Regions from separate parts of the Arthrobacter sp. StoSoilB20 genome, predicted to be linked through region 4. Evidence: riboswitches for the same ligand, from Rfam matches in the RefSeq annotation. Region 4 holds a riboswitch; each other region holds the start of a gene.
What was found. Region 4 has a riboswitch for cyclic di-AMP ahead of LDN85_RS04130 (hypothetical protein). Riboswitches for the same ligand answer to the same signal wherever they lie in the genome.
Positions count from the first base shown of each region.

Region 1: linked by a shared signal. The riboswitch ahead of LDN85_RS20330 (hypothetical protein) and the one ahead of LDN85_RS04130 (hypothetical protein) in region 4 are both predicted to bind cyclic di-AMP.
Region 2: linked by a shared signal. The riboswitch ahead of LDN85_RS05205 (M23 family metallopeptidase) and the one ahead of LDN85_RS04130 (hypothetical protein) in region 4 are both predicted to bind cyclic di-AMP.
Region 3: linked by a shared signal. The riboswitch ahead of LDN85_RS02400 (NlpC/P60 family protein) and the one ahead of LDN85_RS04130 (hypothetical protein) in region 4 are both predicted to bind cyclic di-AMP.

Region 1 covers NZ_AP024651.1:4,460,740-4,467,986, forward strand. The annotation lists gene LDN85_RS20305 (maleylpyruvate isomerase family mycothiol-dependent enzyme) at 337-996, shown strand; gene LDN85_RS20310 (alpha/beta hydrolase) at 996-1,826, shown strand; gene LDN85_RS20315 (DUF6480 family protein) at 1,947-2,210, shown strand; gene LDN85_RS20320 (ATP-dependent DNA ligase) at 2,305-3,369, opposite strand; gene LDN85_RS20325 (hypothetical protein) at 3,415-3,645, shown strand; cyclic di-AMP (ydaO/yuaA leader) riboswitch at 3,775-3,919, shown strand; gene LDN85_RS20330 (hypothetical protein) at 3,922-5,208, shown strand; gene LDN85_RS20335 (helix-turn-helix domain-containing protein) at 5,436-6,653, opposite strand; gene ald (alanine dehydrogenase) at 6,860-7,247, shown strand, end outside.
Region 2 covers NZ_AP024651.1:1,105,204-1,112,450, reverse strand. The annotation lists gene LDN85_RS05225 (NTP transferase domain-containing protein) at 1-650, opposite strand, end outside; gene LDN85_RS05220 (HNH endonuclease) at 693-1,193, opposite strand; gene LDN85_RS05215 (NlpC/P60 family protein) at 1,483-2,256, opposite strand; gene LDN85_RS05210 (C40 family peptidase) at 2,356-3,102, opposite strand; cyclic di-AMP (ydaO/yuaA leader) riboswitch at 3,107-3,275, opposite strand; gene LDN85_RS05205 (M23 family metallopeptidase) at 3,414-4,244, opposite strand; cyclic di-AMP (ydaO/yuaA leader) riboswitch at 4,249-4,490, opposite strand; gene LDN85_RS05200 (metal-dependent transcriptional regulator) at 4,676-5,371, opposite strand; gene serC (phosphoserine transaminase) at 5,665-6,795, shown strand; gene LDN85_RS05190 (MFS transporter) at 6,863-7,247, opposite strand, start outside.
Region 3 covers NZ_AP024651.1:494,296-501,542, forward strand. The annotation lists gene hutH (histidine ammonia-lyase) at 1-714, shown strand, start outside; gene LDN85_RS02365 (hypothetical protein) at 914-1,162, shown strand; gene LDN85_RS02370 (hypothetical protein) at 1,285-1,506, opposite strand; tRNA gene LDN85_RS02375 (tRNA-Cys) at 1,670-1,740, opposite strand; gene LDN85_RS02380 (hypothetical protein) at 1,959-2,399, opposite strand; gene hutG (formimidoylglutamase) at 2,469-3,419, opposite strand; gene LDN85_RS02390 (NCS2 family permease) at 3,494-4,936, opposite strand; gene LDN85_RS02395 (copper resistance CopC family protein) at 5,051-5,683, shown strand; cyclic di-AMP (ydaO/yuaA leader) riboswitch at 5,834-6,026, shown strand; gene LDN85_RS02400 (NlpC/P60 family protein) at 6,030-6,815, shown strand; gene LDN85_RS02405 (FAD-binding protein) at 7,011-7,247, opposite strand, start outside.
Region 4 covers NZ_AP024651.1:876,737-883,983, forward strand. The annotation lists gene LDN85_RS04120 (MerR family DNA-binding transcriptional regulator) at 1-381, opposite strand, end outside; gene LDN85_RS04125 (glycosyltransferase) at 399-1,643, opposite strand; gene LDN85_RS04130 (hypothetical protein) at 1,814-2,656, opposite strand; cyclic di-AMP (ydaO/yuaA leader) riboswitch at 2,660-2,847, opposite strand; gene LDN85_RS04135 (HAMP domain-containing sensor histidine kinase) at 2,956-4,455, opposite strand; gene LDN85_RS04140 (response regulator transcription factor) at 4,459-5,199, opposite strand; gene LDN85_RS04145 (winged helix-turn-helix domain-containing protein) at 5,853-6,719, shown strand; gene LDN85_RS04150 (histidine phosphatase family protein) at 7,105-7,247, shown strand, end outside.

The DNA.
Region 1 (7,247 bases), 1.2 Mb from region 4:
AAAGCGCAAAGTACTCCGAGTGGCCCTGGAACCGCCCTTGGCCTTGGCTCCTTTTCATCGCTCCGACCGGCCTGCTCCTCGGGACGATCTGGATGTACACCGGAGGCTGCGGCCAAGCGGTGGGAACCGGGGAATTCGATTCCTGCCAGTCCTCTCCGTTCCTCGGTTATCCGGTGACATGGACAGCCACGGCAGCCATGGCGTTGTTCCTTGCCTGGAGCCTCGTGGGGCTGGGCAGGGCGCTGCGGTATTCCCGAAAGCCCTCCCGGGACCGGGTTTTCCCTGAACCGCGGCTTCCTGGAACCGCCGGGGACAGAGGCAGCTGCAGACCGGACCATGGGGTTCAATAGCGGTATGGCCCTGACCTCACCCTCCGACGTGTGGCCCGTGGTGCACGAGGAACGTCGTGCACTGATCCGGGATCTCGAACCACTTCAGCCCTTCCAATGGAAGACGCCATCCCTTTGCCCCGGCTGGGACGTCCATGACGTCCTGGCGCATGTGATCGACAGCGCCAAGACCACCCGACTGGGCTTCATCCGCCGCCTGATTGCCGCCCGGATGGATTTCGACCGCGACAACGCCGTGGGAGTTGAGCGCGAACGGACCCTTGACCCCGGCACCACGTTGGCCCAGTTCCAGGCAGTGGTTTCCCGCACTTCCGGGCCTCCCGCAGGTCTGGCTACCCGGCTGGTGGAAGCATTCGTCCACGGCGAAGACATTCGGCGTCCGTTGGGGCTGCGCCGCGATTACCCGGCGGCGCACGTGGCCACGGCCCTGGAATACCAAGCGCGGACCAGCACCAAGATGGGCGGAGGCAAGGAAGTGACCGAAGGCTGGCGCCTGGTGGCCACTGACGCAGCTTTCGATCATGGAGACGGCCCGGCCGTTGAAGGACCAGCCATAGCCCTGCTGCTTGCCGTGTCCGGCCGCCCGATCGGGACGGACGAGCTCAGCGGCCCCGGCGCTCCGGTATTCCTGCAGCGGCAGGCTTGATGAAAACGCACGCAACTGTGGAGGCTTTGCTCTCTGCCGACGTCGAGGTTTTGGGCCTGAAGGGGCGGATCCTCTGGGCCAAGGGAACACCGCCTCCCGGCGCCGGGCTTGATGCAGGCACCGGACCCGTGTCCAGTCCCGACGCGCCCGCATACATCCTGATCCATGGGATCGGAGTTTCGCACCGGTACTTGGCCCGGCTCCACACCGTCCTGGCAGCGGATGCACCCACGTACTCGCTGGACCTGCCCGGATTCGCCGGGACTCCGAAGCCCGGGAGGCAGCTCTCCGTGGAGGACTACGGCGCCTTCATCGCCGGGGCCTTGGCATCCTGCGGCATCAGTTCCTACGTATTGGTGGGGCACTCCATGGGCGTGCAGTTTGCCATCGAAGCGGCGCTGCACTCGCCTGAGCAGGCACGGCAGGTGGTGCTCATGGGGCCGGTGGTGGATTCCCGGCACAAGAACGTTCGCCGGCAGTCCTTGGCGCTCTTCCTGGACGGACTGCTCCGCGAGAGCGCGTCGTCCAATTGGATTGTGATCTCCGATTACTTCAAGTGTGGTCCGCGGTGGTACCTCACGGAGCTTCCGGTCATGATGGGTTACCCCACGGAGAAGCGGCTCGCCGGCATCAAGGTGCCCGTCCTGATCCTGCGGGGAAGCCGCGACCACGTAGCTGGGCCGGAGTGGTCGCTCCGGCTTTCCAGGGCAGTTGCGCAGGGGCGATTGGTGGAGATTCCCGGCGTCGGCCATGTGGCCCAACACATGCGACCCAAAGCCGTGGCCGACGCCATCCGGAGTTTCGTCGCCGCCACAACGCCGCACCGCTAAGCGCTGATGCTCTAACGCACGACGCCGGCGCCTGGCTTTGGCCTGCTTGTTGAGTCCGCTCCTCCCGGCTAGGCTGGCAAAGCAAGCGCATTAGTAAGTTTGCTTACGAAAGGGCTGATTGTGACTGATAAAGACTCAAATGAGGAAACCCAGGGCTTCGGAGCAACCGGCGCTACAGGGCCGTTCGACACGACCGCCGACGCCGACAGCATCCACGAGGATCCCGACATGCGCCAGGACGAGGACGACGATCCCGCCGCCTCTGCCAACCCCGATCCCCTCGATGGGAACGTCACCGGCCTGGAACCCGGCGGTGGAGTGCCGCCGGGAGAAACCCCGCCGGCCGAGGGCAGCATGAGCAGCGATCAAGGACACGAAGAGTAACGCATTGCCACGGCTGAACGACCAGGGGACGGCCAGGCAGGTCGGCTACGCAGGCCAGCTACGGCAGTCGAAGCGGGACGGCCAGGCAGGCCAGCTACGGCAACCTCAGGATCTCCCCGAGGTCGTACGCAACCGGCTCTTCCAACTGTGAGTACGTGCAGCTTTCGGGGGTCCGGTCCGGCCGCCACCTGCGGAACTGGGTGGTGTGCCGGAACCTGTCCCCCTCCATGTAGTCGTACGCCACCTCGATCACCAGTTCGGGACGCAATGGCACAAAGGAGAAATCCTTGCCTCCGCTCCACCGGCTTTGGGCGCCCGGCATCCTGGATCCCGCAACCCCTTCACCCTGGCTGGCCCACTCGCCCCACGGGTGCTCGCTGAGGTCCACCTGGTAAGGCTCAAGCTCTGCCACCAGGCTTTCCCTCCTCGCCATGGGGAAGGAGGCAACCACCCCGACGTGCTGGAGTTTGCCGCCGTCGTTATAAAGACCCAACAGCATGGACCCCACGACCTTAGCGGTCTTATGCCACCTGAATCCGGCCACCACGCAGTCGGCGGTGCGCTCGTGCTTGGTCTTGAACATCACGCGCTTGTTGGGCTGGTATGTCCCATCCAACGGCTTGGACAGCACGCCATCCAGGCCTGCGCCTTCCAATTGCACGAACCACTCCTGCGCACGCTCCAGGTCCGTGACTGCGGGAGTGACGTAAACGGGCGGCTCTGCTGCCTTGAGCGCACGCTCAAGGATGGCGCGACGCTCCGAGAACGGCCTGCCCATCAGATCGTCGTCGCCGAGGGAAAGGATGTCGAACGCAACCATCGACGCCGGAGTCTTTTCGGCCAGCATCCTCACCCGGCTGTCCGCGGGATGGATCCGTTGCTGCAGGACCTCGAACTCAAGCCGGTTGCCCTCGATCAGGACAATCTCGCCGTCGATCACGCATTTGTCCGGGAGGTTCTTCCGCAGGGCTTCCACCAGTTCAGGGAAATAGCGGGTCATGGGCTTCTCGTTGCGGCTGCCCAGGACGATTTCATCCCCGTCCTTGAAGACGATGGTCCTGAAGCCGTCCCATTTGGGCTCGTAGTGCCCAACGTCCGGGATGGCGGGGACGGATTTGGCAAGCATGGGCGAGACGGGTGGCATCACGGGCAGGTCCATAAACAATGTCTACCTGCCGGTGCACGCCGAAGCTAGTCTTAGGCGATGGATATCTTGGCCGTGTTGGCGGCCGTACTTGGAGTTCCCGCCCTCCTGGCCATGGCTTGGTACTGGGTTTCCCGGCAGAACCGCCGGGGTGTCAGGCGTGCCGCAGCCGACGGGATGCTGGGAATCGCCGACGAGATCTTCCGACCGGAAACGCACCAGGCCCACCAGATCCAAAGGATCCAGCACGAACTCCCGGCGCCCGCTCCGGCCCCGAAGCCTAAGGGCTAAGGCCCTCCCGCCGGCAGAGACCTACCGGCCGTTATATTAATGTGACTTTACTTTCCTGCTCATGTACCGTCGTAGGGCGACCCGTATCTCCGCTGGGCCGCTTCCGGAATGACGCCGAGCTCTGCCGCACTCCGGAATCCGCCAGACCCGCGGCAGAGGCGGGGGACCCACAAGTTCCCGGACTTTTCCAAGTCCTTGGGGTGAAGCCGCTACTGCGGCCGGACGGCCTCGTCCGAACCCGACAGCTAACCTCGAAGGCGTTGAGAGGCAACCACCATGTCCCCAACCATGGATCAGCCGCGCCGCGCCCGAATTGACGGCGAGCGCACCAAGCCAACCGGACGCCGTCGGGCCCAACCCAGCGGAGCCGATATCAGCCTGCAGCCGGATTCCGGCACGCCCGGGACTGCCGCACCCGAAATTTCAGGCACGACGCCGGGCGCCACCGCTGCGGCGGCCCCCACCATCGCAACGCCCACAACTCGGGCGGCTGCGCGTGCAGCCGAGCGGGAACGGGCCGCGCAAGCAGAAGCCCGCGTATCCACCACGCCCGGGCCTCCGACGGCCGCCATTCCGATCGTCCAGGCTCCCAAGCAGCCGGCAAACCCCCTGCCCACCACACCGGAGCCGGCCACAGCCGCCATTCCCCTGGTGTCCGCAGATCCGGCGCCTGAAGCCACCCCCGAATCCCACACAGTGCCTGTACCCGTCTCGGCTGCACCTGCTCTGCAGGCTCGCGCCACATCCCCGGCGCGGGTTGCTGCGGCAGCCACGGCATCGGCTTCCCTGGCAAGCCGAAAGGACGTTAGGGAACAGTCCGGCGTCACCACTGGTTCACGCTCCGGGCAGGGTTCACGCTCCGGGCAGGGTTCACGATCAGGGCTGGGCGGGTCCCCGCTTGGCCGGGAGCCCCAGGCAGTCCTGCAGAAGGCGGCTTCGGTCAAGCACATGAGCCAGCGTATGGCCGTAGTGGCAGGCGCGCTCGGCCTGGTCCTGACGGCCGGCACTGTGGGGCAGGCCCTTGAGTTGCCGTTCTTCGGCCAGGAGGCGCCCGCCCAGGAAGCCAGCGGTGCCGACAGGAATTCGGGTTCCGCATCACCAGCCCCCAGTGCTTCCTACTCCAGGGCATCTTCTCCGTCTGCCTCAGCTGCTGCGACGTCAGCGGCCGGCCAACCGGCCACGGTTCCGGAGGCACCTGCGCCAGTGTCGCCGTCGTCCGTTCCCACGCCTAAGGTTTCCTTGGCTGACCCCGTCTGGGTCCCATCCGCAGTGCCGGCGACCATCGCTGCGGCACCGGGCACCAGTCAGGTACCCACGCCCTCGGCGCCTGCACCGGCACCGTCCGACGTGCCATCGGACACCATCACTACGCCGCCGGCCACGCCTGCGCCGACCACCCCGGCACCCACCACCCCTCCGGCTACCTCGACGCCCACGCCAACACCAACCCCTACCCAGACCTCCAAGCCCAAGCCAACGGGCAAGCCCGGCGCGTCCACGCCGGCGCCCACGCAGTCTGCGCTCGACGAGATCCTTGACGCAGCAAAGGACGCCCTCAAATGAGCACGCGCCTGCCCCGCATCACCACCCACGCCGGATGGCACAGCCGGTACTGCAGCAGCAGCCGCACGGCCACGTTCCGGCGTCGGTTGGGCCGTTGGAGCTGCCAGCGCTTGAGGCGCTCGTAACGGGCACGGTTTAGCGCAGTTCATTGAGGCAGGCACCCACATTGGGGGCCTGCCTCAATCGCGTTCAGTGCCTTGTTCAGCGCTCAGTGCCCCGTTCAGTGCTCAGATCCTTGGCCGGCCGGCCCATCGGCGGGCTTTCAAGGCGGCGTGCAGTTCGAGGCGGATCGAGCCGCTGAGTGGGTCAGCACCGATCAGCTGGCGGATCCGTCCCAGCCTGTTGTAGATGCTGCTCCTGTGCAGGTGAAGTTTGGCCGCGACGTCCTGCACTGAGCCATCGCTGTCATACAAGAGCTCCAGCACGGGCAGGAGTTCGCCGTTCTTGTCCTGGTCCTCCAGGGTCCGGAAGTGCACTGAGCCGGTGTCGTCCCAGCCGCCGGGCGCCAGGAGCCGGTCGAAAAGCTGGTAGACACCCACGTTCCGGCTGTCCACGAGCTCGCCGAGAGGCTTGTCCACAGCTGCCGCCTGCGCCGCAACCTTCGATTGCCGGTACGCCCCCGCCAGTTGACGTATCACTTGGAACGGCTCGCTGATGCCCAGGATCACGCGGTCCACAGTCCGTCCTGCGCGTTTGGCGAGTTCCAGTTGGTAGTGCACCAGCACCTGCGCATGGTCCGCCCGGCCACCGGACTCGCGGAACAGCACCACTGAATGCGTTTCGGTTCCTGCGCTGAACAACGCGGCGTTGACACCGATGGTGGACTGCAGGGCGGCCGAACGGTGGGTCAGGGTCGCGGCGAGAGGATCGACGTCGGACCTCGCACCTTCCGCGTCCAGGATGGTCACCAGTTGCCACGGACCCCGGCCCTGGATTTCCTTCCACCCGGCCACGGCAGCCACGGCATTCGATTCACCGCTGCAAGCCGCCAGGAACTCCTGTTCACGCCTGCGCCGGAACTCCGACTCTGCCGTGTTGGAATCAAGGAGCAACCCCGCCAACAGGTCCAGCTCGTCACGCACGCCGGGCAACTCGGCGAGTATCGCCGTCGCGCTTTGCTCTTCAAGGTCCAGCTGGACCCACAAGTAGCCCACGCGGAATCCGCGCACCAGGAGCGGGACGCAGACCCGGCCCAACATCCCCAGTTCCTCGTTTGCGGGAACCACTACGGGACGCACAGCGGTGGCGATGCCGTGGGACAGTTGCCAGAGGCTGACGTCGCCGGGGACGCGTTTGCTCAACAGGAAGTTCACGCGGACGCGGTCGGCGTGGGATTGGTTGGAGCTGTAGGCGAGGAGGACGCCGTCGAGGTCCTCGAGGGAGAGGCCGCGGCCCAGCTTCAACGCCACCCGCTCGACGATCTGTTCCACGTCTTGCTGCATCACTGAAGCGTACCAACAGCAGGCGACACCTGACGCTTCAGGGCTCGACAAATGTCGAGCTGCGACAGACCAGATCCTTGAATTTCCGGGAGTTTTACTTGCGCCCTCCTTGGAGCCCATGTCGCCTGCCTCACAGCCGGATTTATTCTGGAATCACAGCCCGCAACACATTTTTCGGCCGAAGAGGCCGCTAACGATGGAGCCCACAGATGATCATCGGCGTCCCCAAAGAAATCAAGAACAACGAATTCCGCGTAGCCATCACGGCCGCAGGTGTCCACGAATTCCGCACGCACGGACACACTGTTCTGGTTGAACGCGGCGCAGGCCTCGGCTCGGGCATCACCGACGAGGAATACTCCATCGCCGGCGCTGAAATCGTCAACGAGGCCGACGACGTCTGGGGCCGTGCGGACATGGTCATGAAGGTCAAGGAACCCATCGCGGCCGAATACCACCGCTTCCGCAAGGGCCTCATCCTCTTCACCTACCTGCACCTCGCCGCAGAGCCCGAGCTCACCGCAGAGCTCATCAACTCCGGCGTCACGGCCATCGCCTACGAAACCGTGCAGGAAGGCCGCACCCTGCCCCTGCTCG
Region 2 (7,247 bases), 230 kb from region 4:
CAATCCTCGAGCGTCTCTTCCTGGCTCTTCACGTCCGCCTCCAACTTGTAGTCAATGCCCAGGGCCGCAGCGTCCTCCCACGTATCCACGTCATCCGTGGAGCCAGCGGGGACAGCAACGTCCAGCAGGTTCAGCCTAGCAAGCAGCCGGAACACAGAAGAGTCCGCCAGACCGGCACCTTGGGATGCTGCGGCTGCTTCACGTTCCAAGGCTGCAGTGTTGTAAACACCCAGGAGGGGTTGCTTCCGCCCGTCCACGGAAACGGCCATGGCACCCTCAACGCCTGGGTGGGCGGCCAGGGCATCCCACAAAGCGGAAACTCCACGGGACGCATGCGGCATGTCGCAGGCAAGGACCAGGGTCCACCGGGCGCGGGAACGCCCGCTTTGCAGCGCCGCCAGGCCGGCTGCGATTGCCGCTGCCGGCCCGGCAAACGCCGGCTCCTCGCGGGCATGCAGCACTTCCACTGGGAACGGCACACCGCCCGCTACCGGAACATCGGGGCCTACCACCACCACGGCTGAAGCACCCCGGGCAGCCTGCAGGGCATGCGAAAGGAGCGTGGCGCCGTCGTACGTCAGCGATGGTTTAGGCACGCCACCGAGGCGGGTGGCCCTGCCACCCGCCAAAATCACGGCATTGAACTCCATCCGCCCAGAGTACCCGGACGTCCGGAGCTCAGCAGAAATCGATCAGGCAGCGGATTCCGGCAACAGGAACGGGTCCCAGTCCGGCGCAGGTTTCTCGAGTTCCTTGATCTGCCACATGGTCCCCTGGGGCACACCGGGTTTGAAACGGAGTTTCCAACCCATCTCGGCCAGTGTGTGGTCGCTCTTGGCGTTGTTGCACTTCAGGCACGCCGCAACCAGGTTTTCCCAGGAATCCGCGCCGCCCCTGGACTTGGGGTGGACATGGTCAATGGTGTGGGCTGTTTTCCCGCAGTAGGCGCAGCGGTGGCCGTCGCGGCGCAGTACCCCGCGCCTGCTCACGGCTGTGATCTTGTTGTACTGGGGACGGATGTAGCGGTTGAGGAGGATCACGGATGGTCTTCCGAGAACTTCCTGCGGCCCGACGACAGGCTCGTCGCCTTCGGCCACCACGCTTGCTTTCCCAGTCAGCACAAGGACCAGCGCCCGGCGGAAGGTTATTACCGCCAGCGGTTCATATCCAGCATTCAGAACGAGTGTGCGCATGCACGTACCTCTTCACGGCCGCACCCGTCAGGGGCACGAGGGCCGGCTGCCCTCTGCATGTACGGGCTGTGGATCGACAAGATAAGGGTAAGCACTTGTATGCCGTATCAACGAATTTATATGTGCTTTCGCCCACAGTGTCGCCCAGAGTTCATGCATCGTTAGCGGAAGGGGCGTCCGATCTGCCCCCTGAACACCCGATCTGGCCCCTAGGCAAAGGATCCGCGGTTAAACAGAACACCCCGCGGGCCGTAGCCTGCGGGGTGTCCTGGAAGTGCGAAGGGCTGGATCAGCCGTTGACCCGAATGAAGACCGGGCCGGAGCCGACGTTGACGCTGAACAGTGCCGTGGTGGATCCGTTCCATCCACCGTGAACTGCCTGGCCGTTGCCGACGTAGACAGCAATGTGGGCCTGTCCGGCCAGACCACCGTTGGCGTAGTAAGCGAGGTCGCCCGGCTGTGCTTCCGCTGCGCTGACGGTGCGGCCAAGGGAGAGGTAGCCGGCCGGCCAGTCGTGGAAGTTGATGCCGACAGCTGCCAGGGAGTTGGTCACCAGCATGGTGCAGTCCTGGGTTACGCCAAGCTGTGCGTACGCGGCCGCGGCGATTGCGGCACCAAGGCCGCTGGCAGCGGCGGGAGCCTTAGCCGCAGGAGCCGTGGTGTTGACGGCCAGCGTGGCGTTTCCGCCTGTTGCCGTGCTTGCCGCCGGCTCCTTGGTTTCAGCCTTCGCGGGAGCCTTCTTCTCTACGGGAGCCGGAGCCTGCACCGTGGTGACCACGGGACGTTCGTAGGAGATGGCAACCGTGGAGTCGGCAGCGATAGTGGACTGCACAACCGACTGGACGTCCAAGGTAGACGTCGAAGTGGATTCGCGGTCCACTTTGGTCTCGGCAGCGTTGGCTGCGACACTGCCGGTCAGGACCAGGCCTGAAGCTGCGGCAATAACGGCTGCCTGTCGGCCCACGCCGCCGGCGTTTTCACTGACGGACTTGGCGATCACGGCAAACGAGCTGGTCTTGGGGGCCTCAGCGCGATGCCGTGCAACCTTGTGTGCACTGGTCATGGTTTTCTCTTTTCGTATCCGCGTGCAGTTGGGGTACACGCGGCTCATTGGCGCGCCGGCACTTGGGGGCATGCCGGCGAACCCCGAATCGGTTTGTTTCTAGCGGAGGGTGAAGAAGGAGGAGGTGCCCGTGGAGGCAGCCGAGTGCAGGAGCGTGCCCTGTCCCGGGTTCAAGGCGCTGATCATCATGCCGTTGCCCACGTAGATGCCTACGTGCGCTCCACCGTTCTGCATGACCAGGTCACCGGGGGCAGGGGTGCTGGTGGGCTTCATGGCCGTCCAGGCGTTGACGCGCGGGATGCTGATGCCGGCCTGGGCGTAGACCCACTGGGTGAATCCGGAGCAGTCCCAACCGTTGGGGGTGGTGCCGCCCCAAACGTAAGGGTGCCCGATGCCGGTGTAGGCGATCGCGGCGAGGCCGGAAGCGGCGGCGCTGGAAGCAGCATCCTTGGCTTCGGAGGACTTGGCGGTCACAGCGCCTGCTGTGGCCTGGTCGCCGGAGGCCGAGGTGCGTCCGGTGGTCTGGGAAGCGCGCTGGACAACCTTGGGAGCTTCCTTCGTGGCCACTACGGGGCTTTCGAAGGAGACGGTTGCCGTGGGCTCTGCGGTGACTACCGCAGTGGTGACCATCTGCTGGGTGCTGGAGGCTTCCGACTTTGAAACATCGGTGTCTGCTGCCTGGGCCGGCAGACCAACGCTGAGGACGAGACCTGAGGCTGCTGCCAGGACAACAGCCTGGCGGCCGACGGTACCGGCGTTGGATGAAACAGCCTTGGAAAGCGAGTTCAAGGGGTTCGTACGAACCGATTCAGCGCGATGGCGCGCAGGGGTAGTGCGTGATGACACGTAGGTAGCCTCTCCCAATGCCTGCGAGGTGAGCTGTCGGATTCGGATGGGAGTCATCCGGCCGCGCTGCTTCAAGGAAGCTTTCGCGACTTAACCCCAAGGTCTTCTCACGAAGACCAGAAGTGGTTCCCCCGCCCCTGCCAGACGATTTATGCGAACGGACCTTGAGTAGTGGCAGAGCTAGGCAATCCACTCAAGTGCACCGGCCCCCTAAAAAGCCGATGCGCTTTGTACGGTACAACAGTTGAACGCGAATGTCACATTCAGGTCACGAGGCGTGTCACGAATGCGAGAGACGACCATCAAATGGACTAAAGCCAGCCCATGGGGTCAACAACTTCGCCATTGACCTGTACTTCAAAGTGGAGGTGGCAACCGGTGGAGGCGCCAGTGGTGCCGCTGAGCGCCACGGTGTCGCCGCGGGTGACCGTCTGGCCGACTTTGACGGTGAAGGACGACAGGTGGTTGTACGTGGTCTCAAGGCCGTTGCCGTGGTCGATGACCACGCGGTTGCCTCCGCCGTACTCGTGCCATCCGGCGAAGGTGACCTTGCCGGATGCTGCTGCGTGGACGGCCGTGCCGCACTGCGCCACGAAGTCCTGGCCGCGGTGGAAGTCGCCGGCGCCTCCGGTGAGGGGGCTGACGCGGTAGCCGAACGGGGAAGCTGTGGTCAGCGTGTCGAGGGGGCTGGCCATGGTGCCTGCAGAGGAGGCGCGCTGGATGCTGCCCGCGGACTGGGCGCTGAGCAGTTGCTTCAACTTGCCGTCGGGGTCGGCAGCCGTGGCAACCGCTGCCCGGCTGAAGTCGATTTTGGCCGATGCGGCCGCGGAGACCTCCGGCTGGCTGCCACCGGATACTGCCAGGGCAGACTCGGTCTGGCCTGATTCCGAGGTGGCCATGACGGGGCTTGTGGCCGGCAGACCGACAGTCAAGGCCAGGCCGGTGGCGGCAAGCGCAACTCCGGCCTTTTGCCCGACGCCACTGGCTGCAGCGAAGTCGGCAACCTGGCGCAACGGGCTCTTACGGCGGCGAACCTGGCGTTTGGTGTCGCGTGGCCGGATCTCCGATACGACGCGGGCTGGCCGCAGCTCAGCAGCGGGGCCCGACGCGCGGCGACGGCCCCTGACGTTCTGCGTTGTCAAACTCTATTCCTCTCTAAAAAGCCTGCGAAGTTAGCTGTCGGATTCGGGTCAGAGAGTTTCAAGACCCGGCCCGCACGAAGCGCTCACGGCACACAGGTATCCCAAGAGGGACATGCGTAAATGGGCACTTCTGCTGCGGACTTCACCCCAAGGCTGCTTCTTTAGACAGCCGCTTGTGGTTCCCCCGCCTCTGCCAGTGGTGGATGGCACACCTGTTCCGCTGGCAGAGCTCGGCTCCGGAACAGGTAACGCTTTGGTATCAGCGCTAGTAGATAACTATAGGGGATTAAGGCCCGCAGTAATAAATTCGTTATCAACAGGAACGGGCATGCGGGCGGCAACCCCTTATCACTAATCCCGAAAAACCGCAGGTCACGTGCTCGCCGGGTGCCTAAAAGTGAGATATGCCACCGTGCAGCAAGGCAGGTTTGTCAGCCAACGGAGACGAAGACGTGTGCCGCAACCTCAGGTGGGAGCTCCAGTGCACCTTCAATGCCTGGGACGCGGACGGAAATGTACTCCCCCACACGTTCCAGCGAGACCGCAGCGCCGGGCCTGATACCGCCCTCGTCCAACTGGGTAAGAAGTTCAGGCTCAACCTGGATGGGCTCCGCCAAACGGGTGACAGCTACCCGGGAGTTCGCCGCGTAACCCTCCATGGCCTGCAGGAGGTTGACGTCCACGCGGGGGAATGGCTGGGTGGCAAGACCGCCGAGCGCTTCCAGGCCCGGGATGGGGTTGCCGTACGGGGATTCCGTGGGGTGTTCCAGGAGTTCGTACAGGCGGCGCTCCACGCGCTCGCTCATCACGTGCTCCCAGCGACATGCTTCGTCATGGACATAAGCCCAGTCCAAGCCAATGACGTCAGCCAGGAGCCGCTCCGCGAGGCGGTGCTTGCGCATGACCTCGGTGGCGCGCTTCCGCCCAACCTCGGTCAGTTCGAGGTGGCGGTCGTTGGAGACAATCACCAGGCCATCGCGCTCCATGCGTCCGATGGTCTGGGAAACCGTGGGTCCGGAGTGCCGCAGCCGTTCGGCGATGCGGGCCCTGAGAGCCACGATGTTTTCTTCTTCAAGCTCCAAAATGGTCCGAAGATACATCTCAGTGGTATCGATCAGATCCGTCATCCAGCTCAGCTCTCCTCGAACGCAGTTCCTTGCGTAATCTCCACCGTACAGCGTCCCTTGCCGGGGTAGGCGGAGTGCACCGCCGCCCCTTGAACGCCAACCCCTAGCCTAGCTTATTTGGAATTACTCTGGATAATTCCGGTCGCATATGGTTTGCCGGCGTTCCACGTGGCGGACTATGACGGCCACAGGTTCCTGCCGTCGCACCGGGTCAGGCAGAATTGGGGTGTCGAAGGGGCAGTTGATGCCACCTGCCACGACCCATCTCTAGCCGATACCCATTGGAGCCACACGTGAGCGACACCAGCATCACCATTCCCGCCGATCTGCTGCCCAAGGATGGACGCTTCGGTGCCGGACCGTCCAAGGTCCGTCCCGAACAGATCGAGGCCCTGTCTGCCGCGTCGTCCACCATCCTGGGCACGTCCCACCGCCAGGCTCCGGTCAAGAACCTCGTGGGTTCGGTCCGCGAAGGACTCAGCCAGTTCTTCCGCGCGCCCGAGGGCTATGAAGTTGTCCTCGGCGTCGGCGGTTCCACGGCCTTCTGGGACGTCGCCGCCTTCGGCCTGGTCGAGAAGAAAGCACAGCACCTTTCCTTCGGTGAGTTCGGTTCAAAGTTTGCTGCCGCCACCAACAAGGCTCCCTTCCTGGATGCTTCCTCGATCATCAAGTCCGAGCCGGGCACCCGTCCAGTGTCCCAAGCCGAGGCCGGAGTCGACGTCTACGCCTGGCCCCAGAATGAGACCTCCACGGGCGTAGCCGCTCCCGTCAAGCGGGTCCAGGGCGCCGACGAAGGCTCCCTGGTCCTGGTCGATGCCACCTCCGCTGCAGGCGGGTTGGACGTAGACGTCGCCGAGTCCGACGTCTACTACTTCGCCCCGCAAAAGAACTTCGCCTCAGACGGTGGTCTCTGGCTGGGGCTGTTCTCCCCGGCCGCCCTGGAGCGCGCTGCACGGATCAAGGCGTCCGGCCGCTGGATCCCGGACTTCCTGGACCTGCAGACCGCCATTGACAACTCCAAGCTCAACCAGACGTACAACACTCCTTCGCTGTCCACCCTGGTCACCTTGGACGCCCAGGTGCAGTGGCTCAACAGCAACGGTGGCCTGGACTTCGCCAGCAAGCGCACTGCGGACTCGGCCAACCGCATCTACTCCTGGGCTGAGGCATCGGAGTACGCGACGCCGTTTGTCACCAATGCCGAAGACCGCTCCAATGTCATCGCCACCATCGACTTCGACGACTCCATTGATGCCGCAGCCATTGCCAAGGCCCTGCGTGCCAACGGTGTGGTGGACACGGAGCCTTACCGCAAGCTTGGCCGCAACCAGCTGCGCATTGCCACGTTTGTCGCCATTGAACCCGACGACGTTTCAGCCCTGCTCGCCAGCATCGACTACGTGGTTGGCGAACTGAAGAAGTAGGACCACAGACTGCTGGTCGGCGTCGTTCGGAGGTATTCCGGACGACGCCGCCGCCGTTTAAGGCGCCTTATCCGCCCTGCCGGCCCACGCCGTCGTCGTCCTCCTCGGTGACGGGACGGGCCAGCAGCGACTCCACCCGGAAATGCTTGAGTCCGCGCGCACGGCGATCAAAGCGGAGGCGCAGCTGCTTTGCGCGGATGATCCAGACCAAACCCACGACGGCGGTGCTGACGCCGGCCAGCGCAGCGACGCCGACGGACCATCGCGGCCCGCCAACGTTGGCCACCCATCCCACCAACGGTGCTCCGATGGGAGTACCGCCCATGAAGATGGCCATGTACAAGGACATGACGCGCCCCCTCATGACAGCCTCGGTGGTGGATTGGACATAGCCGTTGGCGCTGGTGATTAGCGTCAGGGCGAACAGGCCGCAAGGAATCAGGGCCAGGCCA
Region 3 (7,247 bases), 380 kb from region 4:
GACGCCTACTCGCTGCGTTGCGCCCCGCAGGTTGCCGGAGCTGTCCGCGACACCGTGGACCACGCCGCACTGGTTGCTTCCCGCGAACTCGCCGCAGCGATCGACAACCCGGTGGTCCTCCCGGACGGCCGCGTCACGTCCAACGGCAACTTCCACGGCGCCCCCGTGGCCTATGTCCTGGACTTCCTGGCCATCGCGGTGGCGGACCTCAGCTCCATCGCCGAGCGCCGCACCGACCGCATGCTCGATCCCGCACGCTCGCACGGGCTTCCGGCGTTCCTCGCTGGAGACCCTGGCGTGGACTCGGGCCTGATGATCGCCCAGTACACGCAAGCCGGGCTCGTCTCTGACAACAAGCGCCTGGCCGTTCCCGCATCAGTGGACTCCATCCCGAGCTCCGCCATGCAGGAAGACCACGTGTCCATGGGCTGGCACGCTGCCCGGAAGCTGCGCAAGGCCGTGGAGAACCTCCGCCGCGTGCTCGCCGTCGAGCTTGTCACCAGCGCCCGCGCCATCGACATGCGCACGCAGATGTCCGACGGCGAACTCACCCCGGGTCCCGCCGGCACGGCGGTCCTTGAGGTGCTGCGCGAAGTGGTCCAGGGCCCGGGCACGGACCGGTTCCTTTCCCCGGAACTGGAAGCGGCTGACCGTCTGGTTGGCTCCGGCGCCGTCCGTGCGGCCGCCGAATCCGCCGTCGGGATTTTGGCCTGACGTCGAATAAAACGCTCATTTGATGGGCATATTTGCCACGCCCCGGTCTTTGTTCGCAACGCAATCACCGGGGCGTGGCAAATGTAGTAAAACTTATGGTGTACGTCACGTCCACGCCAACGATGTCGTGGGCTTGACGGTCAATGGTGCAGACAACTCAATACACAACAGAGAACATCCACAAAGGGGTAGAAGTTCAATGAAGGCACGCGGTGCAGTCCTGTCCAGGCGAAGCGCTCACACGGCTACGGTCACCGACTGGCGGACGCTGGTGGTTGGCGAGGCAGTGGAAGTGGTCAAGTACGCCCACGTGGTTGCGACGGGCCGGGTCGAGGAAGTTTCCGGCAGTGGAAACGTGGTGTGGCTTGAGCATTCCGGCTCCGGCGTCACCGAAGAGGGCAAGGAACTGTTCATGAAGTCCGACGGCGTCACTCTCCGCCGGGCGTAGCTGCAGTTACTGTCGAGGTACTTGTTAAACAGAAACCGGGGCTCGTTCCCTTCCGCGGGTAGTAGATGCGGAAGGGAACGGGCCCCGGTTTTTGGCGTCGCTGCCGGCGATGCGTTGGGGTATCAGGCAGCGAGTACTTCGCGGGTCTGACCGAAGGGAACGGATTCGTCCAGAGCCACGGTGTAGGTGCCGGGCTCGTGCCGGGTCACCAGAATGCCGCAGTTAGCGTCAGCTGCTGCGCTTTCGATCAGGGCATCCACGGCGCGGTCAAGGCCGTCGTGGATCTCGTCTGCCTTGGAAAAGGACAGGCGAATTTCGCGTTCTGCAATCATTGCAGGGGTCATTGGGGGGCCTCCTATTACGTGCCGCATGCGAGGGCGACCCATCAATCATAGTGGGCGGGGCTGAAAATTTGTAAGATGACCGGCAGTCCCGTGATGTGGGTCTCATGTGGAGCCTGCGTATGGATGCGTGCTGGCGGAGGGGGATCCGCTGTGTGCCCAGGAGACGTGGTGGCGGGATTCGAACCCGCGTACGCTGCTTTGCAGGCAGCTCCCTGGCCTCTTGGGTACACCACGTGCAAACGACACTAGGGTCCGGCAAGTGGGCGTTGCAAAGTTGGTTTCGAAGACTGTCGTGGGGCTACGCAGGGTGTCGGCGCGTTACGGAGTGGTGTCGGCGCGCTACGGGGTGGTGTCGCCGCGCTACGCGAAAGTTGCCCTGCGTTGCTTCCGGTGACGGACGGGCTCCAGCGGCTCAGCGGCTCAAGGCGCCTACAAACGCGTGGTCCCTGGCTTCATCCCGCGGGGGAGCGCAGCCGGGCCACTTTGGAAACTCCCGACGCCACCAGCAGTGTGAGGATGGCCGCTGCCATGTGTGTGTATAGAAGGAGATGTACATCCCCGCCACTGCTCGCAGCACCCTCAGGTACGTCCCCCAGGGACTGCCCTCCGTGGAAGTGGTCCAGGAAACCGTTGCCGGGGAAGTAGCCACCAAAGGCGTCGAATCCGAGGTGCAACAGCTGCTGGGCCACGCCGGAGAGCAGCAGCAACAACAAGGGCCCGTGCACCCATCGGGCGATCAGCTGGGCGGCCAAGCAGCCGAGTGCGGCGAAGCCCAGGAGAACGGGAATGGCGGGGGCGCTCCCGCCGGCCACCATGTGCGCCACCAGGCCCAGGGCCACAGCCACCAGGCCGGCCACCCAGGCCCACTTGTCCTGCACAGACACTGCACGCATCGCCATTCCTTTCCTCCACACAGGCTATGCGGAGGAAGTTCCCGGGAACAGGCCCGGCTAAACGCCTCTCTACGCGAGCAGGGTGTTCACCAGGCGTGCTGCCACTTTGGCGGTGCGGTGATCTATGTCGAACTCCGGATTCAGCTCCGCGACATCCAGGTGCAGCAGCTTCCCGCTCGCAGCAACCTGGCGGCAGACCGCGCTGATTACCGGCAACGGCACACCGTAAGCAGCAGGGGCGCTCACCCCGGGTGCCACCGAAGCCGGCATCACGTCCAGATCGATGGTCAAGTACAGTACGTCCACCCCGGCCAGGAAGTCGGCAACAAAAATCTCCACAGCCTCCGGCGTGCACAGCTCGTCCGGCAGGTACTTCACGCCCAGGCGGTCGGCCGTATCAAAGAGGGCACGCGTGTTGTTGGGCTCCGAAATTCCGACGACGGCGTACTTCAGTTCCCGTCCGGCGGCCGCTTCTGCGTGGGCCATCTGAAGGAACGGCGTGCCTGAGCTCGGCGTGGGCTCATCGCGCAGGTCAAAGTGGGCATCCAGGTTCAGCACGCCGAGCCTTTTGCCGCGAACTGCTTCAGAACCTGCCACCCCAAGGTAGCTGGCGAACGCGGTCTCGTGGCCGCCGCCCAGCACCACGGTGAGGTTTCCGGCGTCGAGCAATCCCGATATGGCGCGTCCGGCGCGCTCTTGTCCCGACTCCAGTGAGTCGTCCTCCACAACCACATCACCGGCGTCGAACACGTCACGGTCAAGGTGGAACGCCAGCGGCCCCAGCGCTGAACGGATGGCGGCAGGTGCTGCGGCAGCGCCCACGCGGCCCTTGTTGCGGAGGACACCGGCGTCGCTGCAGAAGCCAAGCACGACGGCGGGACGCGAGGACGTGGCAGGCATGGCCGAGGTCAGGGGTGCTACTGCTTGCCACCAGCGGCGGTGTTCGGTGCCGTCCCCGTCAAAGCGGCCCGTCCAGGGTGTGGGGCTGACGTCGACAGTGGGGATGCTGCTGGTTTCCATGCCTTAAGCACACCCGAAGGCGGGCACTAAAACCAGCGATCCAATCACCCGGGTGTCCGGAATCTCGGACTTCCCTACTTGACCCCCAACAACTCCTCCACAGTTCCGATGCCGAAGAACAGCAGGAAGGCAGCTGCCACGGCCCACATGAGGGGGTGGACTTCACGGGCGCGGCCCTGGAAAGTGCGGATGAGGACGTAGGAAATGAAGCCCGCGCCAAGGCCGTTGGCGATCGAGTACGTGAACGGCATCAGGGAAATGGTGAGGAAGGCCGGGATGCCAACGCCCCAGTCCTGCCAATCGATCTTGCCCACCTGGGAAACCATCATGAAGCCCACAACCACCAGGGCCGGGGCTACGGCTTCGAACGGGACAAGGTTGATGAGCGGGGTGAAGAACATGGCCACCAGGAACAGCAAGCCGGTGACGATCGAGGCGAGGCCGGTGCGGGCGCCTTCGCCGATCCCGGCGCCGGACTCAACAAAGATCTGGTTGGAGGAAACCGAAGCGCCGCCGCCCACGATCGCCCCGAGGGCATCGACTTGGAGGACGCGGTCAACGTTGGGGATGTTGCCGTCCTTGTCCACCGTTCCGGCCTCGTTGGCCAGGCCCACCATGGTGCCCATGGCGTCGAAGAAGATGCTCAGCAGGATCACGAACGCCAGCAGTGCCGCGGCGATGAACCCCAAGTGCTCGAAGGCGCCGAACGGGTTGGCCTTGCCGATGAGGGACAGGTCCGGGGCGCCCCACTCCGAAAGGGTGGGGGCAACCAGGGACCAACCGCGGGGGTTGACGTTCTTGCCGTCAAAGCTGGGGCCGATATGGAGGGTGAATTCGAGGATGGCGGCCAGTGCAGTGGAAACCACAATGCCGATCAGGATGGCGCCCCGGACCTTGCGGACCACCAGCGCGATGGTCAGGATCAGGCCCACTGCGAACACCAGGGTGGGCCAGCCCATGAGCTTGCCGTCCACGCCAAGTCCCAGGGGAACCGTGGTTCCGGCAGCGTCGGGAATCCGCCGGACAAACCCTGCATTGACCAGGCCGATCAACGCAATGAAGAGGCCAATGCCCACCACGATCGCGGTCTTCAGGGCTTCCGGAACGGCCTTGAACACGGCAGTGCGGAAACCGGTGAGCACCAGGATGAGCATGGTCACACCGGACAAGACCACAAGGCCCATCATGTCCGGCCAGGTCAGCTGCGGGTGCGAGGCCACTGTCACGGCGACGAACGCGTTGACGCCCAATCCTGTTGCCACGGCGAACGGGTGCTTGGCCCAGGCGCCCATGAGGATGGTCAGGATGCCCGCTACGAACGCCGTGGTGGCGGCGACGGCGGTGAATCCGAGGGACGCCCCGCTCGAATCAGCCCCGGAGAGGATCAACGGGTTCAGCACCACGATGTAGCTCATGGCGAAGAACGTCGCGAAGCCGCCACGAATTTCCCGTGAGTACGTGGATCCACGTTCAGTAATTTTGAAGTAGCGGTCTACTGCCGAACCTTGTTTAAGCATGAAGGACTCCGGGGATCGAGGGGAGTGTGCTTTCAAATCCTATGCGGTCCGGTAAAGGGCCTCCGGACGATTCGCCTAGTCTGTAAGGAAGCCAACACTAGGAGAAACCGCCCCATGCGTACCATCCGCCCGCTTCTGGCCGCCGTCGTCGCCGCTCTTGCCTTCGCCTCTGCCCTGCTGTTTTCCGCGGCCCCGGCATCTGCCCACGACGTCGCAGAATCCACGACGCCGGCCAACGGCACAGCGGTGGCGGAAGTTCCGGCGTCGGTCTCCATAACGTTCAACAACCGGCCGCTCGCGATCGGTTCGGGCGTGACGGTCACGGCGGCCGGCGAAAACTGGGCCGACGGACCTGTGGAAATCATCGACAACCAGGCCGTTCAGAAGCTGCGCGAAGGCGCTCCCGCCGGCGAATATACCGTCGTGTGGCGCGTCGTCAGCAGCGATTCCCACCCCATCGAGGGCACCTTTACGTTCACCGCCACCGCAGGAAGCACGACGCCGGGTGGCTCGGCAGGTGCCTCGCCGTCGGCCCCGGCTTCATCCTCCGCAGCTGTGCCCACCGCAGGAACCGGGGCGCCGGCAACAGGTAAGAGCGAGCCTGCCGCCGACGCCTCCCAGCCCTTCCCTTGGAGCATTGTTGGGCTGGCCGTGGTTGCTGTTGGTCTCGTTATTTTTCTGGCTGTTACTGCACGCCGGAAACTGGCTGCGTCAAATGACTCTGAGGGCGATTCTGCCGCGGAATAACGGGGTTTTCTACGTAGCTGCGAAGATCTCGAAATGGTCACCGCGACACGCCAGAAGCATGGTTCTCGTTACTTAAATGTGACTTCGGCGTGATCATCGCGTACGGTTGTACCTGTGCCTGTTCCACGTAGCGGGCACTTCCGGCCTGATTGCCTAGCTCTGCCGCAGTCCGGAATCCGTTCGCAGACAAACCTTACGGCAGAGACGGGGAACCCATTTTAGGTCGCTTTCGAGCGTGCCTTGGGGTGAAGTCACGAAGCTTCCGCGTAACAGCGGGGCGTAGTGGCCGGGTGACTCCCATCCGAATCCGACAGCTAACCTCGCAGGCATCGGGAGAGGCTCTTTCATGTCTTCACGCATTCTTCGCGGCCGTCGTAAGGCGGACAGCGTACGTCCTAATCCGTTCATCTCGATCTCCAAGGCAGTCGCCAGCAACGCTTCCGGCGCTGGCCGCCAGGCAGCGGTCATCGCAGCAGCCTCTGGCCTTGTCCTGACCGGCTCCATTGCTGCCCACGCAGCTGAAGCTCCGGTTCAGCGGGACTCCAGCCCCGCCACGGTCGCTGAGACCGTTTCCGAGGCTCCCACCCAGGTTGTGACCGCACTGGCCACCGCCACCGTCAACTTCGAGCGTCCTGCTGTTGCTTCCGTAGCAGCTCCGGTCATCGAAAAGCCGGCTCCGGTTGCTCCGGCTCCCGTCGCCAAGAAGGCTGCAGTCACCACCGCAGCTGCAACGGCTCCTGTTGCCAAGGCTGCTGCTGCCGCTCCGGCCGCCGCTGCTCCTGCTCCTGCAGCAGCTGCTGCCCCGGCCGTCGGTGGCGTCAACGCTGCCATGGTTGCCTCGGCCTACGCCCAGATCGGCATCATGCAGGACTGCACCGCCATGGTGGAGCGGGCCCTCGGTTCGGCAGGCATCCCTGTTGGCGACCTCGGTCCCATGCAGTTCATGAACTACGGCAAGGTTGTCAGCTCACCCCAGCCCGGTGACATGATCGTCCAGTCCGGCCACGTTGCCATCTACATCGGCAACGGCCAGGCAATCAGCGGTGGCATCAACGGCAACCAGACGGGTATCCACCCGATCAGCTGGTTGACTGCTACGGGTCCCCTGACCTACGTACGCGCTGGCGCATAAAGCCTCACGCTTCAGTTCAAAGGCCGGTGTCTCCGAAGAACCAATCTTCGAGGACACCGGCCTTTGGCGTTAAGTTATGTGAGTAAAAGTTCAGAGTCAGGTTCGACGCCGGTAGGGCGCGCCATGAATCCGGGCGCAGGAGGGTCCTTCTTCGCCCAAACGGCGCTTCAGGGGCGGCCCCGGAGCCTTTGTCCGCTAAGCGGTGGCTATGCCCGGCCCTGCGGCAAGGGCGACCTTGGATGAGATCGTCTGGCCTACGGCCTTTGCCTGCCGAAGCACTTCCTTCGGTGTGGGCGTGATGAGTTCGCCGACTCCGACGAGGTGCATTCCGACAGCCCGCATGGCCGCGGACAGGTTCTGGCCGATCGCTATGCCCAGTTCCGCCAGCATGCGGCGCAGCTGGCTCTGGGCACAGCGTGTCACCACAATGTG
Region 4 (7,247 bases):
GGTGGGCATGGCTGGAGCGTCCAGTCGGTTGAACAGCTCACCCAGCCGGTCCTGAAGCGCCTGGACTTGTTGGGCGTGCTGTTGAACATGCCGTAATTGCCGGTCCAGCAGGACACGCATGGAACCGAGATCATCATCATCGTTCCCGGGTCCATCCAGCGCTGTCGTGATGGAAGCAAGCGGAATCCCGAGCATGTGAAGGGCCCTGATCCGGTACAGTCGTCGAAGATCGCCCTCCCCGTACCGTCGATGACCGGAAGGCGTCCGGCCGCTCGCGGTCAGCAGGCCGATCTCATCGTAGTGATGGAGTGTCCGCACGCTGACTCCGCAGGCTTTGGCGAGTTCGCCGATACTCCACTGTCCGCTCTCCGCTGTTCCCATGGGAATACGCTAAATCCTCACGTAACGTCAGGTGCAAGCCTTCTTCGGCCAGCCACATACCCGCCGATATGCCCGGCGAGTCCAGCGGCAGCCAGCACGGCTCCTTCAAGCCAGCGGTCCGCCGTCGTCATTACCGGCAGGATCGCAAGCGCAGCCGTACTCAGCAGCGTCGTCAGGAGAAGCATGACCGGTCCTTGGATGCGCAGGCGGGTAGTCGAGGCCATGAGGGCAAGGGCGATGAAGTTCGCCGGCAAAGGATCCACGACACTGCGGAGCAGCACGAAGAACAGGGCATAAAGCGACGTCCACGCCACCGCACCAAGCACACGCCCCGCAAGTCCGGTTCCGGGAGCCGTCCGGTCCCGTCCTAGCCGAAGCTCCCTGACCGGAAAACGTCCGGGGCGAAGGTCTCGGGTCAGCCGCGCCATGCCCCGCAGGTCGGCAAGCGCGGTTCGTACGACGTCGACACTTGAGTTGGGGTCATCGGTCCAGTCGACCGGGACTTCATGAATGCGTAAACCACAACGTTCGGCGATGACGAGGAGCTCGGTGTCAAAAAACCAGCCGTCGTCCTTGGTATGCGGGAGGAGAAGGTGCGCAACGTCCGCGCGGACGGCTTTGAAGCCGCACTGGGCATCGGAAATGCGTGTGCCCAGGACGGTGCGGAGCAGGGCGTTGTAGCTGCGGGAGGTGAATTCGCGGCCACCACTGCGGACCACGCGCGAGTCAGGTGCCAGGCGCGTGCCGACAGCCAGGTCGGAGTGGCCTGAAAGCAGCGGCGCAAGGAGGGGAGCCAAGGCGGACAAATCCGTGGACAGATCCGCTTCCATGTAGGCCAGCACGGGTGACGGTGAGGATTGCCAGAGGCGGCGGAGGGCGTTTCCGCGCCCTCTTTCCTGGAACCGGACCACCCGCAGTTCCGGAAGTTCCCGTGCCAGGCGTTCGGCGATCCTTAGGGTGCTGTCCGTGCTGGAGTTGTCAGCGACCGTGATCCGGAAAGTGTGCGGAAAAGTGCCGGAGAGATGGCCGTGAAGCGTGCGGAGGTTCTTCTCCAGGTGCGCTTCCTCATTGAACACGGGGACGGTGAGATCGAGAACGGGGACGCCGGCCCCGGTGTCCACGGGGGAGCGCCTGGGCAACTGCGGGTTCTCCGGCCTTACGTTCAAGAGTTCCGGCTGCGAAGCAGGCAACGCCCCGCCACCGAAGCGCGCGGAGTGGAACCGTCGTGGGGGAGCGCTGGTGGTTGGATTTGTGAGCGTCATATCTCCAGCATGGGCTCGCCAATTATGAGGGCTTTAGGCGGAAGCTGTGACGTCACTGTGAGCTACGGCGGTCACCTGTGAAATGCAAAGACCGCGCCGGTTCCCGCCGTTCGCTCCAGTGGGGACTGGTGCGATCGGCGGCAACCGGCGCGGTCTTCAAACTGCCTGGTTTAGTACCAGTTGTTGGCCAAGTGGAAGGCCAGGGCGGCCGACGGGGATCCGTAGCGCTCCTTGATGTAGTTCAGGCCCCATTTGATCTGGGTCTGGTAGTTGGTCTGCCAGTCAGCACCGGCAGAGGCCATCTTGGAAGCAGGCAGGGACTGGACGATGCCGTACGCGCCGCTGGAAGCGTTCGTGGCAGTGGTCTTCCAGTTGGATTCCTTCTCCCACAAGGTGTTCAGGGCAGTCATTTCGCCGGCGCTCCAGCCGTAGCTGCCCAGGATGCTTGCGGCGTAGGCCTTGGCAGCGGCGGGGTCATCCACGGCTTTCGGGGCTGCAGCAGCGGCTTCGGCGGCGGCCTTTTCGGCGGCAGCAGCGGCGTCGGCGGCCTGCTTGGCTGCAGCGTCAGCAGCTGCCTTCTCCGCAGCGGCTTGGTCGGCGGCGGCCTTTTCGGCGGCAGCCTTTTCAGCAGCAGCCTGATCGGCGGCGGCCTTCTCGGCGGCAGCCTTTTCAGCAGCGGCCTTGTCCACGGCTGCCCGGTCGGCAGCGCCCTTTGCGGCGGCTGCGTCCAAGGAAGCGGAGATTTCGGCTGTCTTGTTAGTGCTGACCTGGGCAGCTGCCTGGGTCTCTGCAACGCGGCTGGCCTCAGGGAGGTTCAGGGTGGCGTTGGCAGCAGTACCGAGCGATGCGACGCCCAACGCGGCGGCCACGACGCCGGCAACAACCGACATGCGGTGGCCGGACTTACCTTGGCGGGCAGCGTTCTTGAGGACGGTTTGCGACTTGGTCAACGGTGCGTTGTGCTCATCGCGGTGACGCGCGGAAGGGCGCGTCTGATCGTTAAATTCAGACATGTGTGATTACCTCTCAGCGCCTGCGGAGTTAGCTGTCGGGTTCGGATGAGGTCATCCGGCCGCGCATGTCGCTGCGGCTTCACCCCAAGGGTCCGGCATAAATGCCTGGGCCCGGAGACTCTGGGTCCCCCGTCTCTGCCTCGGAGTAAGAACGGACTCCGGGAAGTGGCAGAGCTCGGCGCATCCCGGATGCGGGCCAGTTGGGGCGACCCACCCTTTCGACGGTACAGGAGGAATTCGCAGAAGTCACATTTAGGTAACAGAGATCACGACGCCGGTGAGTCGCCTTGCCGAGTTCGTTACATCCCTTCGGCGGTGACGGTAGGTAGCCGCAGGGCGAATTCGGTTCGACCCGGGCGCGACGTGACCTCCACGCTACCGCCGTGCGCTTCGACGATGGATTCCACGATCGACAACCCCAGCCCCGACGTCCCTTCAGACCCCGATCTCGCGGCATCCGCCCGGGCAAAGCGGGAGAAGATCCGGCCTTGGAAATCCTCTGGAATGCCCGGCCCGTTGTCTGTCACGGTCACCACTGCGCTGCCATCGGCGGAGAGCATGACGGCCGTAACCACGGTAGTGCCGGCATCGGTGTGTTTGCGGGCATTGGACAAAAGATTGGCCAGGACCTGGTGCAGCTGGGTGGAGTCGCCGCGGACCGTGACGGGTTCGTCCGGCAGTTGCAGTTGCCATATGTGGTCCGGCGCCATGACCTTCTCGTCACTGACCGTTTCGATCACCAACTGGGTGAGGTCCACATCGGTAACCTTGACCGGTTGGCCCTCGTCCAACCTGGCGAGCAGCAGGAGATCCTCCACCAGCGTTGTCATCCGCTCTGACTGGCTTTGCACGCGGGCCAGGGATTTGCGGCCGTCGTCAGTGAAGCTTTCGGTCATCCTCAGCAGTTCGGTGTAACCGCGGATGGCAGTGAGCGGCGTTCGGAGCTCGTGTGAGGCGTCCGCGACGAACTGGCGTACCTTGGTTTCGCTTTCCTGGCGGGCTTCCAAAGCGCTGGAGACGTTGTTCAGCATCAGGTTCAGGGCATGGCCTACGCTGCCCACTTCCGTTCCGGGATGGGCGGCCGACGGCGGTACGCGCACCGCAAGTGCCACTTCACCGGCGTCGAGCGGAAGACGTGAAACCTTGGTGGCCACCTCGGAGAGCTGCTCCAGAGGCCGCATGGTCCGGCGGATGATGACGGTGCCGGCGAGGCCGATGACCACCAGCCCGCCCAGCGAGACCAACACCATTGTCCAGACCAGTGAGGCCTCGGCGCTCTGTTTGTCCGCGAGAGGCAGGCCCGTGACGATCACGTCGCCATAGGGGGCCTCGACCGCTACCAGCCGATAGTCCCCGTTGGAGAGGGAACGATCCACCGGATCACCGCTCTTGGGCAGCGCCAACAGCACTTGCTCATCCGCGGGGGACAGCGCAACACGGTTGCCTTGGGCGTCAATGAGCCCTGAACTGCGGACAGTGGACCCGTCGATCCTGGCGTTGAGCGTTCCGGCGGCCTGCCCCCTGGCCTCCAGCGGGTCCGGCTTCCCCGAAGGTGAGGAGGGAAAGTTCGACGGCGGCCTGCCGAAGTCGTTCGCGCGGCTGGACGCCTGCTCGAGCTGCCTGTCGAGCTGCTTGTTGAACACCATGTCCATGGAGGCGTAGCTGACCACTCCTACCGCCCCGCAGATAGCGACCAGCAGTGCCATCGCCACCAGGACCAGCCGGGTACGCAAATGCCACGTGGAGGGGTTCAGCCAGCTGCGGCCGGATTTTCTGGCCACTCCTGAAAGTGTGCTCAACGCCTAGTCCGCGGGCTTGATGACGTAGCCGGCGCCGCGAATGGTGTGGATCATCGGCGGATGGTTGGCTTCGATTTTCTTGCGAAGGTAGGAAATGTAGAGCTCCACGATGTTGGCTTGCCCACCGAAGTCGTAATCCCACACGCGGTCCAGGATCTGGGCTTTGCTGATGACCCGTTTGGGGTTCTCCATGAGGTAGCGCAGAAGCTCGAACTGGGTTGCCGTGAGGGGAATGTCCTCGCCTGCGCGGGTAACTTCGCGGGTGTCCACGTTCAGGGTGAGGTCACCCACCACCAGTTCCGCGGTGTCCATGGCAGCGACGCCCGAACGCTGGACCAGCCGGTGGAGTCGCAGGAGGACTTCTTCCATGCTGAAAGGTTTGGTGACGTAGTCATCGCCGCCGGCAGCCAATCCGACGATCCTGTCCTGCACGGCATCCTTGGCGGTGAGGAAGAGGGCGGGCACTTCCGGGGCGAAGGCGCGGATGCGGTTGAGGACCTCCACGCCGTCGAAACCGGGCAGCATGACATCAAGGACCAGGACGTCCGGCCGGAAATCCTTGGCCAGCTTCACGGCCCCGGGACCATCGCCGGCAACGGACACAGACCAACCGGCCATGCGCAATCCCATGCTCATGAGTTCGGCGAGGCTGGGTTCGTCATCCACCACCAAGGCGCGGATCGGAGAACCATCAGGGTGGGAGAGCTGGGGCAGGTTGTTGGTCATGGAGTGCGAGGAGGCCATGGGACAACTCTCCGTTCTGCTGGTTAGCCAGCGCTTTGCCCGTCCTGTGAGGATGCTGTGAAGTCAACACTAGCGAGGTGGGAGTCAGCGTGTCCGAAACGCTTGGCAATCCTGTTTCTACGGCTTGTAGCAGATTTTTGTCCGGATTTTTCGGAAGTGGGCCGTCCACGATTGGACAACAAGTGTTTCAGATCGTGAGATTCCGCAGCCGGGCTGTTCCCGGGAATGTCAGTGCACATGATGCCCCATTGGCCGAAGAATGTTCACTGGATTGCAATTATTTCTTGCTCGAGCCGAATGAAATGGCGTTCATTTATCCCCTCGACTGAATTGTGATTTACGGCACAATAGACCTCTCCGTCTCAAAATGTGGACGGTTCTGCGCTTTGTTACTTGCGTGTTGCCATTGTTACGTTGCACACTTCCAATGTGAACAAGAACTCAACAGCACCTGCAGCCGCAGCAACCTGGCCCAGCACACCCGCTGGCCATGATGACCGCTGTTGTCGAATGCAAGCCTAACTTTCCACCCCAAGAAGTTTCAGGCATTCGCCCCCTAGCCCAGCGTTGGGCGCCCCTCCCCAAACTCATTGCGGGGACAACCAGCATTCGAAGCCGCGATGACGGCTATTCACTTTTGAGGTAAGCACTCCATGTCAGTTGCATCTGGATACGTCCACATCTCCGTCCGTAACGCCAACAAGGCCGCATCGAACGCAGGGCTCCGCCCCGGCTTCGGCAACCGCCCCGGCTACGCTCCCTCCCAGCAGGGCGCAGGCCAGCAGGCCCCCGGTTACGTTCCGCAGGGTTACAACCCCAACTCCTATGGCCAGTTGCGGGCAGTGCCCGCTGCCGAGCCGGCACCCATGACTGCGCCTACGCCGGTCATTGCCCAGTCCGACAGGCTCCGCCCCGTTGCCAACGACAACGTAGCCCGTGGCTTCGTGCTCTACATGGGCATTGACGAAGAAACCGCAGCGGCCGCAGGCACCTCCATTGCCAAGCTGGCCCAGGAAATCCGTGCCTACGCCCAGTCCCTCGTGACCGGTGCAGAGAGCTATGCTGCCGTGGCAGTAGCCCCCGCCGGCGCGCCCGGGTCCGCACTCGACGTCGTGCGTTCAACCTTCGGTGACCCGACTGTCGCCGCACGCCAGCGCACCGAAACCGCCCGCCCGGCACCGCAGCAGGAATCCCGCCCCTCCGGCGTGCTGATCGACCTCGCCCGCCGCGAAGTGCACCTGGACGGCGAATCGCTGAACCTGACGTTCAAGGAATTCGAACTCCTCAACTATCTCGTGGAGAACGGCACCCGCACCGTGGGCCGCGACGAACTCCTTGAAGGACTGTGGCGCAACGCCGAAGAGGTCCCCAACGAGCGCACCATCGACGTCCACATCCGCCGCCTCCGCTCCAAGCTGGGCCGCCTTGCCAACACCGTCCGCACGGTCCGTGGCCAGGGCTACCGTTTCTACGAGCACCCCGAGGTCATCGTCTGGGCCGCTCCGGAATACTCGATCTAAGCAGCACCGCAGCCGAAAGGCGGCAACATCCCCCTGTGCCTGCGCTCGTTCTTCTTGCGACAACGGCGCTATCGGGATATGCCGCCTTTCGGCTTTTTCGTGCCCTGACGAGGATTGGCCTCCGCAGCTGAAGGGTCCAGGGCGCCGGGTGTGTGTGCGGCTACCACCTACATTGGCTGGGGAAGCCCCCTGGCACGCCCGCTGCCTCCGCGTGTTGGGGGCGTACGGAGTTCAAAGTGGGTGGTGGGGGACCGGGGCGCCTGGGGCCGTGACCCTCTTTGATGCGCCGGCAGCCCATAGGCAACCGCATCCGGTTGCTATCGGGGCGGTTCCCTCTCAAAGAAGGTCAGGAACGCCCGGTGCCTTGGGCGGATAGGGTTGATCCATGAGCGATCACCACATCAAGCGCCTTGTGATCATGCGGCATGCCAAGGCTGATTGGCCCATGGGGGTGCCTGATCACGAGCGTCCCCTCGAGGAACGGGGCCACAGGGAGGCCCCGCTTGCCGGCAAATGGTTGCTCGAGCA